One region of the Paenibacillus sp. JT22N1 genome, then DNA from elsewhere that is predicted to be linked to it. Evidence: riboswitches for the same ligand, from Rfam matches in the RefSeq annotation. Region 1 holds a riboswitch; each other region holds the start of a gene.
What was found. A riboswitch is a leader RNA that binds a small molecule or an ion and turns the genes downstream of it on or off. The one in region 1 is predicted to bind ZMP and ZTP.
Positions count from the first base shown of each region.

Region 2: it holds a riboswitch for ZMP and ZTP, as region 1 does, so the genes downstream of both, AC58UU_RS03855 (DJ-1/PfpI family protein) here and AC58UU_RS32685 (DJ-1/PfpI family protein) in region 1, are expected to answer to the same signal.
Region 3: it holds a riboswitch for ZMP and ZTP, as region 1 does, so the genes downstream of both, AC58UU_RS01545 (bifunctional 5,10-methylenetetrahydrofolate dehydrogenase/5,10-methenyltetrahydrofolate cyclohydrolase) here and AC58UU_RS32685 (DJ-1/PfpI family protein) in region 1, are expected to answer to the same signal.
Region 4: it holds a riboswitch for ZMP and ZTP, as region 1 does, so the genes downstream of both, rpiB (ribose 5-phosphate isomerase B) here and AC58UU_RS32685 (DJ-1/PfpI family protein) in region 1, are expected to answer to the same signal.

Region 1 is NZ_JCAUAW010000023.1:99,327-102,719, reverse strand. Features, by position in the region: gene AC58UU_RS32695 (MarR family winged helix-turn-helix transcriptional regulator) at 1-287, opposite strand, end outside; gene AC58UU_RS32690 (GNAT family N-acetyltransferase) at 453-923, opposite strand; gene AC58UU_RS32685 (DJ-1/PfpI family protein) at 1,001-1,600, opposite strand; ZMP/ZTP riboswitch at 1,660-1,738, opposite strand; gene AC58UU_RS32680 (hypothetical protein) at 2,986-3,129, opposite strand; gene AC58UU_RS32675 (SDR family NAD(P)-dependent oxidoreductase) at 3,213-3,393, opposite strand, start outside.
Region 2 is NZ_JCAUAW010000002.1:2,732-6,124, forward strand. Features, by position in the region: gene kduD (2-dehydro-3-deoxy-D-gluconate 5-dehydrogenase KduD) at 1-547, shown strand, start outside; gene AC58UU_RS03845 (sugar phosphate isomerase/epimerase family protein) at 548-1,378, shown strand; gene AC58UU_RS03850 (GlcG/HbpS family heme-binding protein) at 1,440-1,913, opposite strand; ZMP/ZTP riboswitch at 2,064-2,142, shown strand; gene AC58UU_RS03855 (DJ-1/PfpI family protein) at 2,205-2,798, shown strand; gene AC58UU_RS03860 (hypothetical protein) at 3,317-3,393, opposite strand, start outside.
Region 3 is NZ_JCAUAW010000001.1:336,670-340,062, forward strand. Features, by position in the region: gene AC58UU_RS01525 (M14 family metallopeptidase) at 1-179, shown strand, start outside; gene AC58UU_RS01530 (hypothetical protein) at 282-491, shown strand; gene AC58UU_RS01535 (DUF2524 domain-containing protein) at 533-733, opposite strand; gene AC58UU_RS01540 (hypothetical protein) at 1,052-1,231, opposite strand; gene AC58UU_RS01545 (bifunctional 5,10-methylenetetrahydrofolate dehydrogenase/5,10-methenyltetrahydrofolate cyclohydrolase) at 1,358-2,221, opposite strand; ZMP/ZTP riboswitch at 2,284-2,363, opposite strand; gene AC58UU_RS01550 (FAD-dependent oxidoreductase) at 2,445-3,393, opposite strand, start outside.
Region 4 is NZ_JCAUAW010000028.1:26,461-29,853, forward strand. Features, by position in the region: gene AC58UU_RS34595 (L-threonylcarbamoyladenylate synthase) at 1-464, shown strand, start outside; gene AC58UU_RS34600 (manganese efflux pump MntP) at 529-1,089, shown strand; gene AC58UU_RS34605 (low molecular weight protein arginine phosphatase) at 1,147-1,740, shown strand; ZMP/ZTP riboswitch at 1,817-1,897, shown strand; gene rpiB (ribose 5-phosphate isomerase B) at 2,001-2,459, shown strand; gene AC58UU_RS34615 (TIGR01440 family protein) at 2,500-3,105, shown strand; gene glyA (serine hydroxymethyltransferase) at 3,172-3,393, shown strand, end outside.

The sequences.
Region 1 (3,393 bases):
GCAATCACAATACGTCGGTCCTTTGCATCATCTTTACGGACAAGATAGCCCTTTTTCTGCAGACTGTCGACCACGTAAGTGATACTGGCGTTGGCTAATACAATCTTCTCTCCGATCATTTTTAACGGATGGGGACCTTTGCTATACAATAGTTCCATAACCGAAAATTCGGATAGACTTAACCCGTGGCGTTGCGCATCGATCTGCGAATGTTCCAATACACTCTTGTAAGCTCGTGAAAGGACGATAAACAATTTCAATGTAGCTTGTAGATCCTGATCATTCATACAAATCCCTCTATAGTTCGAATTCGAAATTTATGAATCAATACTATCACGATTTGTTTTTTCGGTCAATAAACTCTTCCTTCTTCAATGCTCAACAATCAGAACGACTGAGCCAGTTTTGAACAATTAATTATCACATTTCAACATTACGTTAGCGGAATACTATTAGTCCCACTTTTTCACAAAAGTTACTCTATGATAATCAGATTTAAAGAAGTCCTTTTCAAAGTTTACTTGCTCATAACCGATACTCTGGTAGAAAATTAGCGTTTTTTCATTTCTGATATGACCCAAAGTGTGTAGAATCACCTGTTTCCCACCAATTAAATGGACCTGATTACATATGGTATCAAGTAGTAATTTTCCGATTCCCTTACGTTGACATTCTTTATGAACTGCTACCCCAACTATTTCATAAAAGCCTGTTTCGACATCAAAAATATATCCAGCATGGCCAAGAATAATATCGGAATGTGCCACGTAATACCCGCAGTTCTTATGATCCTTTATCTCCAAAAAATCAGACCACCTTTGCGGGTATTTATCAATGATGAATTCTGGGAATTGAAGAGGATGACTTGCCATAATATCATTAACTTGGCTTCGATCTTTATCTTCCAATAAACGTATAATCAAGCCTTCACCCCCTAAATTATATGAAGCTATTGAAAATAATTAACTTTCATTCGTGATTTGTAATTTTAACTATTCCATCACTCGTACGGCATGAAAACACTAGTCAATTTCCCTGAATGATAGTACGGGTAATCCATCATCTTTTTAGTCGTTTCCGTTACATCTGTACTCGTTAATGATTCAACAAGGTACAAACCTAAATCGATAGAAGCTGAAACACCTCCGCCGGTAAAAATATTCCCATCCCGTACAATTCGAGCCTTAACAACCTCTGTGCAATAAGGAGTCAATAATTCGTAAGCAGATGGGTTCGTTGTCGCCATTTTACCAGTTAAGAACCCTGCGGCACCTAAAAGCAAAGCACCCGTACAAACAGACACTTTGTATTCCACATCACGAGCACTTTGTATCCAAGAAACAAACTCTATATCGTATCTCAATTCTCTGGTAGACATACCTCCGGGTATAAATATCAAATCATATTTAGACAGATCTGGGCTAATATGCTTTATCTTTATTGTCATACCACGGTCGTCTGTAATTTCCTCGTGTTTTGCACAGAGATCCCAAGACACATCTTCTTTAGCATTTAGAATTTTTAGCCAAGATACCGCTTCATAAAAGCCGACAAAATCCAATGTTGTCATCTTGTCAAAAAGAATATAAGCTATTTTCATTCCATAACACCGTCCCTTTCATGAATGAAACAAAAAAAAAGCATCTGATCTTAGATCAAATACTTTGCCCAGGCGAACGGCGTTTGAAATATGTGCTTCCTCGTGGTACTCCACGTTTCGCCAGTTACACATACCAAATATTTACTTTATTATAGTCCGAAAAAACTAATATAATCAAGTTAATTATCACGTTAACCTGCCCTTTAGCTTAATGCTGGGGACTGCAAACCCCGCCTAATAAAGTTCGTTAATTATTTAGCATAATCATCTCCTGTTTGGTGACAAATAAGTTTTGAAGTGGTGTTTTCGGGCAAAAAACCTGAATTACAAATAAGTTTTGAAGTACTTCTTACAAACTATTGCTTACAGTCTCTTTCAACTATCGTTCTCCGTAATGACTTCTATTTCTTTCCCACTTATTTTTAAGTCGGTATCTTAAAAAATGTATTAATGTGAAGAGACCGAAAATAGTAACAGCTTCCACGAAATAGTGAGTCCAAACAAACTGATAATGAGCGATCACAAAGTTGTTGTTATGGTAATCAAAATCAGCGTATTGCACAAATCCATTAAGGTATAACCCGTAAACTACGTATCGTGACGGTTAGTGGTGGGATATCTGATCGGCTACAGCTGCTTGTTGGAAGGAATAGTGAAATGGGTATCGAAATGGGGTATTGACCTAATGCGGAACTATCCACTTGAACATATATTGTATATTACCAGTACACTCGTCTCTGTCAGCCTCTCATTTAAAACATCTCTCTCTTTATGAGAAGGTGTTTTTTAGTTTCCAACAACAGAAAAAAACGATCCGTGTTCGCGCATCTATTTCGCGATAGGAACCGTTTTTGTTTTTCTCGATATTAGTGTTGTATTAAAGAATTTTACCACACACAAGTTGCTGATAAGATGATTACCAAAAGAACAAAAAGAACCAAAACAGCTGCTGCGCTAGTACCTACTCCGCTCATATTTACTCATTCCCCTCAGTGAATTTTCATTACGATATAAACATATGCTCCCTACATAGTGATTGCTTGGACATAAGTCAGGCTGCTTGATGGAAGGAATAAAAAAACCGTTCCTCCTAAATAGAGAATATGGTTTTCTGTTATTCTATATTGTTGATTTCAACCAAAAGAAAAACCGCCTCATGATAAAGCGGTTAATTGAACTATCGTTTCCGTTAGTTCAACGACTTGTGGTACGGTTCACCGTATCATTGGATAGATTAACAAAAGTGAAGGGTAGTGCTTAGCTCAATGGTTTCACCATTTTAAGATTTAGTAAAATTAGTTCATGGAAGGCGTAACAGAAATAGCCCCCTGCATCTACGGCAAAAGGGCTATTCTAAGGGGGCATTTCATCTACGGCTCTTTTCCTTACTTATGATACGGTTCACCTTCATTAACGGCTGGAGCTGGCTTTCGTGTAGCCTCCGGCCCACCAGGTCGCGCAGGAAAGGCAGCTGTTCCGGGTAGCTGCGTACGTAGCGGACTAGGCGAAGCGCTCACCTTCGAATGCAAGATTCCTCCTCAAGTGTTCATTAATAAGATGGCTCAATTAACAATCTACATTTGGAGGATCTCGTCTTCAAACAGAACTATCATCAATCCGCTTCAGCCGAACGCTCATGCCATACGCTGAGCTCTTTCAGCTTATTGTTATACGATTCGCGAATCGTGTCTGCAGAATAAGATCCAACCGGCAGCCGGAGCGGCACATTACCGCTTTTAATGACGGAAATAATATATTGCACCGCTTTGGCCGGATCGCCGATCTTGACGTTC
Region 2 (3,393 bases), on a different contig from region 1:
CCTTGAGGATGTTGTAAATAAAGCTATCGGCATCTACGGCAGCATCGATATTCTCGTGAATAATGCCGGAATCATCCGTCGTACGCCGGCTGTCGATCATGCGCGTCAAGATTGGCACGATGTCATAGATCTGAACTTGAACTCTGCGTTCTTCTTGTGTCAGCTAGTAGGCCGTCACATGATTGAGCGCGGCAGCGGTAAAATCGTGAACATCGCTTCTATGCTGACCTACCAAGGCGGTATCAATGTTCCTGGTTATACAGCAAGTAAACATGCTATTGCTGGTGTTACCAAAGCATTAGCCAACGAGTGGGCTGGGAAAGGCATCCAGATCAATGCCATCGCTCCTGGTTACATGACGACTAATAATACAGCACCTATCCTCAAAGATGAGAAACGCACACAATCCATTACAGATCGAATCCCGGCAGGCCGTTGGGGCTCACCAGAGGATTTGAAAGGTCCTGTTGTTTTCTTGTCATCACATGCGTCGGATTATATGAACGGACACGTACTGTGCGTGGACGGCGGATGGATGGCTAGATAGATGGGTATCGGTACGTTAGCCCATACCGTCGGCCATCTTCCATTGAAGCAATTAACAGAGAAGATAAGCGGACGAGGCATTGACTTCGTTCAACTGGCACTCAGCAAAGCAATTAGTGATATTGACACCAGCCTCGGTAGGCTTAGCCCTGCTCTAGCCAACCACATTGGTGAGCAATTCCAACGTTCTGGTATCAGGATTGGCGTACTTGGCTGTTATATCAACCCGATTCATCCAGATCCGCAGCAGCGGCGTCATGAAATCAACCGGTTCAAAGAGCATCTGCGTTTCGCCAGAGACTTTGGTACTTCTATCGTTGCGACGGAAACGGCTGAACTAACGACTTACCTCTCGCAGGATTCCGAGCGTTATGAGGCCATTGGTTGGGCAACCCTTAAGCAAACAGTTGAAGAATTAGCAGAAGAAGCGGAACGTTGGGGTGTCTTCATCGGACTCGAACCTGTTTTCACTCACACGTTATCTAGCAGTGAGAAAATGGTTCGAATTCTGGATGAGATTCCTTCCAGCAATCTGGGGGTTGTGTTTGATCCAATTAACCTGCTCCCGCCAACAGCAATAGATTCACAAGATGTTTTCCTTGATCAGGCATTTGCTGCTTTTGGTGACCGGATTGTCCTCGCCCATCTTAAGGATGTTGTCATTCAGAACGACAAGCGGAAAGAGGTACGATCTGGTAAGGGTATTTTCCAAACGAAATCGTTTTTGGAAAAGCTGTACCGGGCAAAACCAGGCATCGATATCTCCTTAGAACAGCTTGCTGATGATACGATTGACGAAACCGTTCAATACGTGAGAAGCCTTTTGACTTAATAAATTGGCCCCGTTCTCTCTATCATTGGGGGGAGTGGGGCCCTCCTATTTGGAATTACGCCTATTTCTTTATATCTGGTTCTGTCATAACTTCGTACGCGTTACCCAAATAAGACTGCAGCGCCTTTAACGCCGCAACCCCCACCGCTATGTCATCCTCACCATTCCCACCACTTACGCCGACTCCGCCAATGACACTGCCGCCCACCACAATCGGAAATCCCCCGACGAAAATAGCAAACTTGCCCGGCATCATCGCATGAATACCAAATGCCTCACCATGGATTGTCGCAGGGCCACCTGGCTGATTGAACAAATGTGTTGATCGCCTGTGACCGCTAGCAGTAAACGCCTTAGCCATGGCAATTTCCGGGCTCGTATTGCGAGCGCCATTCATTCTTTCTAACGCAATTAGATACCCGCCATCGTCTACGATACATATCGTTTCGGCTGCATTCGCTTCTATTGCCGCTTGTATGCCTGCTGCGATCATGACCCTCGCTTCCTCTACTTCAAGCTTAAAAACCGATTTCATAAGTCTTTCCCTCCCTGCTTGTCGGCCATTATGAAGTGCGCAACAAACGCCTCTTCCATTCATATGGGGACGTTAAGGGTTTAAGTCATGGTCATCACTTGAAAAAAGATATTGAATTTCGGTGCGAGCAATTGTAAGATTATAGAAATTGAACCGATGTGTGACTGGCGTAAACATGGATAACCATGAGGGAGCACATTGCAAACAGCCGTACGCCTGGGCAAAGTATTTGATCCTTGATCAAGTGCTTTTTTGTGCTTCAATGACAGTAGAAAGGTCAGGTGGCTGTTTATGAAAATGGCATTCGTACTTTTTGATGGGGTAACTGCGTTAGATTTTACCGGCTTTTATGAAGCTATCACATGGATGGGCATTTTGGGAGCTAAAGAGAATGTCTCTTGGGATTTCTGCTCCAATAAGGGGGAAATTACGGACGACCGAGGCTTAACCGTTAAGGTAACACATGTCTATCCCGATCTATCAGGATACGATCTCCTGTTTGTACCTGGCGGATTTGCAACGAGAAGCCTAAGATTCGACGCTGCCTTCATCTCTTGGCTCCAAACCTCAGCTAATGTGACTTACAAGGTTTCTGTGTGTACTGGTGCGTTGTTACTAGGTGCAGCCGGATTCCTGCATGGAAAAAAGGCAACCACCAATCCTTCCGCCTACGATTTATTGACGCCGTACTGTTCCGAAGTTGTAAAAAAACGAATCGTCAGAGACGGGAATCTCTTTACCGGTGGCGGCGTTTCTGCCTCCATTGACTTAGGATTATTCGTGATTGAATCGCTCACTGACTCTCATTTCGTGCAACAAGTTCAACAAAAGATGGATTACCCGTACTATCAATCGGGACGGTTGTTTAATGTGAATTTGGAGTAACTACCTACTAATAAGGATAAACGGCTTACACTTGCCTTGGACGAGAGCAAAAGTGTGTGTGTGAGCGTGAGAGTGAGCGAGTGAGCGAGTGCGTTTATTAAGGTTGATGTACTTTTTGCACAGCCTATTTGTTGCAATGATGTATTTCATCGTTAGATTCAAGTTGAGGTCGCATTGCGATTGCTGCATCGATGTTTTACATCGTTAGGAGGGCGATTGGGAGTATAACGGCTCATAAAAGATTGATGGAACGATATTTTACATTGTTGCAATGGAGCTCAAACTTCGTTTTAATGCTGTAACGATACTTTTCATCATTGCGTCACAGGGCGGCAAACTCTGCGTGTACTGCCTATCTCTCAGACATCTTCGAAAACTTTTTGGACAGCCACTCTCATATTGTCCAAATCACTCATACCAGAAAACAATCCAAATCTCCACTTCTTAACAGGGCTAAACCTCCAAAAAAAAATAAGCCCCCCCAACACTCATAAAGTGTCTGGATAGGCTTATCTGCCTTATTTTTTAGGTTGTTCACGGTTAACACGAACGGGTCTCTCGACCCAATTCTCACGATTCATACGTTGAACCTGGT
Region 3 (3,393 bases), on a different contig from region 1:
ATCAGGCCGTTAAACTGACGGACAGTGACGCGGGTTACAAAGATTGGTTCATCCAACAATTTCGTAGACCCGGCTTTACCGTTGAAGTAGGATTTGGGGTAAACCCCCTGCCAGTGGAATCTTTCGCAGCACTCTATGAGGAATTGGTTCCGATCCTATTGACGGCGATGGAATTTTAAAATTTGTCATAGACAAGTATAACGAACTTGAGCATGCTTCCCAAGAACCGTTCCGCCCAGACTTCATATACTGAAGTAAGGAAACAGTTGGGAGGCGTGGATATGGCACCACCTAAAGGGAAGGGCAAGGCATCCAAGAAGAAAACACTTTCATCCAGAGTGCAATACACGATGAGGATAGTGGAATCGTCCACATGCGCAGTTTGTAAGACGCCATGCACAAGAGGACTTCGATATTTGGCCCTAATGTCGGAGCCGGGAGCTGTTGGAAAAGGGGTTCCATGTATTTTGACAAGAAGAAAGATCAACTAATGCAAAAGTCCACGCCCCGTTATCAAAGGCGTGGACTTTCTTCATTGTGGGATATGTTCGCTTGGGATAGAACACTTATTTTCAATAAAACGAATTTGATTCTCAAGTCGATTTCGATGCTCTTCTTGTTCTTTGTCGGAAGAGGCTGTTTGCCCTTGGAATTGTTCAAGCTCTTGTTTTAAACTATGCAGGTCAGAGCCCGCATTCGCACAGTCATAATTGCTTTCTAACTGATCGAGCATATATCGGCCTCCTGATGTGAAATGTCGTTAACTCTGACCTTTCTTATGTTTCTTATTGCTTTTCTGATCCGTTGAACGTGTTGTTGTATTTTTTCTGGATTGTCCTTGCTGCGTATGAGATTCTGACATGGTTGTTCACTCCTTAAAATGTAGGATTTTGGGCGGTGCGTGATTATTATAAGCATTCGGCTGAATTTGATACGATAAAAATGAGAAATCCTCAACCGAGTCCATTGAAGGAAGAGTGATCTAATGAAAAAAGCCCCGCGAGCGATTTGAAATCGTTCGTCAGGGCTATGTGCGGTGAGTGAGTATGGATTAATGGTTCGGTGTCAGCAATTTATCTTCTAAGGATTGTTTAACCTTCTTGATTGCATCTGTCTCTAATTTGTGGTTTTGGTTAAATTTAGTGCCTGTCAATGCAAGCGCTTCCTTAACCGTCATTTCCACACGAATCAATTCTTCACCTTGCGGGATTTGCACGGAATTGTTGCCCATTTGTATCACTCCTATGTCAACTTTTTGAAGTGGAAACCTTGATTTGATGCACTTTCAATATAACACACCATGTTAGGTTAAGCAAGGGACATTAAGACCTATTTTAGAAAAAAGAATGTCGGAAACTCAGGTTATAAATTTGCTTTTTTCGGCAGCAAGGACGGTGTGTTTGAGCAGCATAGCGATGGTCACTGGGCCAATTCCAGCAGGGACAGGGGTAATTGCGCTCGCCTTTTTGTGACAAGCATCGAAATCAACATCGCCAATGTTGCCAGCATTGTATCCAGCATTGTATCCAGCATCTAAAACGACAGCACCTTCCTTAATCCAGGCTCCTTGAATAAATGCAGGTTTACCAACGGCTGCAACGACAATATCAGCTAATCCAATAATTAAGGGGAGATTGTTTGTTTTAGAATGGCAAATGGTGACAGTAGCGTTTCTATTCAGCAGCATAAGCGATACGGGTTTACCTAAAATAGGACTCCGACCAACGATAACCGCGTGCTTGCCTTCAATAGGAATCTGATAATAATCGAGGATAGCTAGAATAGCGGCTGGGGTACAGGATGGAAAGCTGGCCACTCCAAAAGCATTTTGAGCAAAGCCCAGCATGGTAACGCCATCCACATCTTTTTCGATCTGAATGGCCTCAAACGCAGCTCTTTCATCAATATGGTGTGGAACCGGATGCTGCAATAAAATACCATGGATCTGAGGATCCTCGTTTAATTGTTGGATAACGGCAATAAGTTCCTCTGTCGTAGTTGATTTATTTAGGTGGATTCGTCTGGAATCAATGCCTAGCCGCTTGCATGCACTGCTTTTCATACGTACATAGGTTTCGGAAGATGGGTCATCGCCAACAAGTATCGTAGCTAAACATGGCGGGATACCTCTTGCAGACAGTTGTTTGATTCTTTCGACTAATGTCTCTTTAATGCTTTTTGCTACGCGTGTACCATCCAAAATTAATTTTTCTGAATTCATGTTTCCCTCAACCCTTCATTTGTTTGTAAAAACACAAAGAGGTAAGGGGGATAAATCCCCCTTACCTCTGCCCAGGCGTACGGCTGTAACATCAATGTGCTTCCTCATGGGTATCCATGCTTCGCCAGTCACACATCAACTTTTAATTGATCTAATCATAATGGCAGGTTATGGAATATGCAACTCTTAAAAATGATTTATTGGTGCTGTTGATTGCTTTCGATCAACCATAACAACGGATTTCAACAATCTCTGCCCGTTCCGTCCCGTTCGTCGCTTCAACGACCACACGAAGTCGATCAGTCGTTACAACTTCTGGCAAAAGATGAACATGTTTGCGCGTATGATTATCGAGTCCCTCAGCTACTGTGGTCCAATCACCGCCGATGAAGGCCTGAAGTTTATAGTCTTTGACCAGTTCAGGAATGATCTCGAATTCCGTCCGATGATGATGTAAATTAATTAAATCTTCGTTCACGTCATCATTGAAAGTGAGATGTACGCTGCGAATCCGCACAGCCTCCGGCCAACTGGCTTCAAGCCACTCTGGCTGCGAGACCTCAAGGCCAGCCGACGACCAAAGATGAGGGCCTCCGTAAGGACGCTTATATCCATCGGCAGCTTTGTCGACTGCGAATGCAGATGTGGGAGCGAGCAGACGGAAGCAGATTGGCTTCCGAATGAATGCTTTCGCGCTCCAATCAATGACCGGCTGATGATGATGCATATCACCGAAATCTACGGCATCTTTTGATGCAGCATCATGCTTGAAGGAAAGCACACCCGTTTGTGGTCTGGCTGATAGATGGACCGAAAGCGCCGGGTTGCTTCTGAGAATGATAAAAGCATTCTGAGCGGTTTCAGGATGCCATGAAAGGGCAGCCTTTACCCACTGCTGAGAACCCTCGGCTACAGCTACTTGAATGGACGTCACCTGTGTGTGTGGGACGTAGTTCTGCGGCTTCCCAGTGCTCCAGAGCTCTACTGTCAGCTCCGTAGCTTCCGAAGCATCCAGCAGCAGCTCAATGCCGTCAATGAACGGATCTGCCGGCACGAGAAGCGCCACATGCGCGGTCAGCGGCAGCACCGACGCAGATTGCTCGAGCGCAAGTCGCGTCAAGGTGCTGGAGGCTGTCATCTCAGCGCGGAGCACGAGGTCTGCCGCATCCGCG
Region 4 (3,393 bases), on a different contig from region 1:
CTGGCGGTGTTACGGCGGAGCAGCTGCAATCGGCACTGCCTGCTATTCGGATTCATGAGCCAGAGCGGGAAGAGGTACAAGATTCCGAAACACCGCGTGCTCCTGGGATGAAGTATACACATTACGCACCAAAAGGATTTATGCATATCGTTCAGGGTGAAGATACAGAATCTGTTGCTGAATGGATCCAAAACGATATTGATGCAGCCAAAGCACGTGGCGAGTCAACGGGTATTCTTACTTTTGAGGAGAGAGCTTCTCGTTACGAAGCTGATGTGGTTATAGCCTGCGGATCATTATCGCAACCGGAAACAATCGCTCAGGATCTTTATGCTGCGTTAAGGCAATTTGATCAAGAAGGCATTCAATATATTGCTGCAGAGGGCTGTCCAGAAAAGGGGATTGGCCTTGCGATTATGAATCGACTTCGTAAGGCAGCCGGTCATCGGCTTGTACGTGTTTAGCTAGCATGATTCCCTGTTTGTCCGCATATCTTGAGAGAGAAACGTGGACAAGGGGGATAGCACTATGCTCGCATCTGGGGTAGAATTTGGGCAGCTGATAACAATTATTATTATGGCGATTGCTTTGGGCCTGGATGCTTTTTCCTTAGGGATTGGCATAGGGATGAAGGGAATTCGTTTAATTGATATTATGAAAATAAGCGTCGTAATTGCTGTTTTCCACGTCCTCATGCCTTTAATGGGTATGTTTATGGGGCAATATGTTTCTTCGCTGCTTGGTAATGTCGCTACAGCCGCTGGGGGATGTTTGCTCATTCTGCTGGGTTCGCATATGGTGTATAGTTCGATTCGTGGAGAAGAAGCGACTTCTTTTGATCATAGGTCAATTTTGGGCCTGACGATCTTCTCACTTAGTGTCAGTATTGATTCATTCTCTGTGGGTGTATCCCTTGGTATGTTCGCTACGGATATATTGTTGACGGTGTTAATATTTGGTCTGTTTGGAGGCTTGCTATCCATCGCCGGTTTATTGGTTGGTAGACAGGTAAGCGGCTGGGTAGGCGAGTACGGCGAGGCGTTTGGGGGGCTTATTTTGCTCACGTTTGGGATCAAGTTTTTACTATGATACAATAGGGGTATAGAAAGTTTTCGTCTTAGCTTAGCTTACGATTAGGAGGGAATCATGTTGCGAATTCTATTTGTCTGTACAGGAAATACGTGCCGCAGTCCATTAGCAGAAGGTTTGCTGCGTATCAGGGTGCACCAAGAAGGGCTTGCGGCGGAGGTTCGTTCAGCAGGGGTATCCGCGGTGACGGGCGGTCCAATTTCCCGAAATAGTGCATCGCTTTTACAGGAAGCGGGGTTCAAGGATTCCATTAGTTCTTTGGCGATCCAAGAGTCTGAAGTGAATTGGGCTGATCTCATTTTGACGATGACGATGGGTCATAAGCGTACGGTCATCCAGCGGTTTCCGGGTGCGATTGAGAAGATTTTTACGCTCAAAGAGTACGTCGAGGATGACGCTCATATTTTACAGGCGATTGAGGAAAGGGAGCAGCTCGTTACGGAGCTTCAGCTCAAACAGGCTCTTTCGCAAGCAGTATCTGTAGAAGAAAGAAGCCGCATTTATAAACTTGAACATGCGATTCCTGACTTTGACATTTCGGACCCGTTCGGAGGCTCCATAGAGATTTACCGACAAACGGCTGAGGAAATCAGCGGGAGTTTAGATAAATTGGTTCAGAAAATACGTACAAGAAACGAAGGCTCCAAATAACTCAGGTTCTAGATATACGAATTACGGATACGTCTTTACACATGGGGTAGAATGCGATAAAATAGATCTATCAATCAAGACTCAATGTAACTGGCGACGAGTGGGAGTAACCACAATGGAGCATTGAGCTATACGGCCGGTCGCCTGGGCAAAAGAGCAACGCGCGTTTTCTAGCGTGTCCGCTCTTTTTTTCGTTTTCTGGTGAGCTTTGGGATATAATAGGATGGTCGAATTCGAACATGCAAAGGAGCGTTCTATTCATGAAAATTGCTTTAGGTGCGGATCATGCAGGCTATCGTTTGAAAGATGTTATCATTCCTTTTATTGAGTCATTAGGTCACCAAGTCGTCGATTACGGCTGCAGCTGTGCAGATTCGGTCGATTATCCCGACTATGCGCTTAAAGTTTGTGAGCAAGTAGTTTCAGGTGAAGCTGACAAAGGTATTCTAATTTGTGGAACGGGTATCGGGATGTCAATTGCCGCGAATAAGGTTCCGGGCATCCGTTGTGCACTCGTGCATGATCTTTTTTCAGCGAAAGCGACGCGTGAGCACAATGATACGAACGTACTTGCCTTAGGGGAACGTGTTATTGGACCGGGTGTAGCTGAGGAAATCGTGAAAATCTGGCTTGAAACCGAGTTTTCCCAAGGTGTTCGTCACCAGAATCGCATTAACAAAGTACAAAGTATCGAAGACCGTTTCACATTGCATCCATAGAATATTTCCTAACGGGAAATTCCAGAAACGAGGGCTCACGATGACAGATTCCATTCTTTCTAATATTTCCGAGGCTTTGGAAACGAATCTTCGGGAATTGGTCAAAGTCGGCAATCTAAGATCAAGTCACATTCTGATTATTGGAACGAGCACAAGTGAAATTCTCGGGCATAGGATCGGTACATCGGGTACGCTGGATGCAGCCAAGCCGATTTTTGAAACGGCGCAGCGCATAAGCCGCGAGTTCGGGCTGCACTTAGCCTTTCAATGCTGCGAGCATTTGAACCGTGCAATCGTTATCGAGGAAGAGCTGTTATCGCATGCGCCTCAGCTTGAGCCTGTCTCTGTCATTCCGGTGCCAAGGGCCGGAGGTTCGATGGCCTCCTATGCGTATCGCCATTTCGCGAAGCCGGTTGTTGTCGAGACGATTCAGGTTCATGCCGGAATCGATATTGGCAGTACGCTCATCGGGATGCATCTGCGCCCAGTTGCTGTGCCAGCAAGGCCGCCAGTGCGTAACATTGGCCATGCCTATGTCACGATGGCTTTTACCCGGCCTAAGCTGATTGGCGGTACAAGAGCTGTATACCTATCTGATGAAGCGGAACAACTCTATCAAACAGCCGCACCCGATGCGGATTGTTAAACTTTTTAACATATCAAATGGAATTAAGACTTAACAGATAAAACTACCCTGTAGGAGGAATTTAATATGACAAACTTTTTGAGCAAACAAGATCCTAAAATTGTAGCAGCCATGAACCTTGAGCTTGCCCGTCAACGTGACAAAATCGAGCTTATTGCATCCGAAAACATCGTTAGCCAAGCTGTTCTTGAAGCTATGGGCACGGTGCTAACGAACAAATATGCAGAAGGCTACCCAGGCAAAAGATACTATGGCGGCTGCGAGCACGTAGACATCGTAGAAGATATC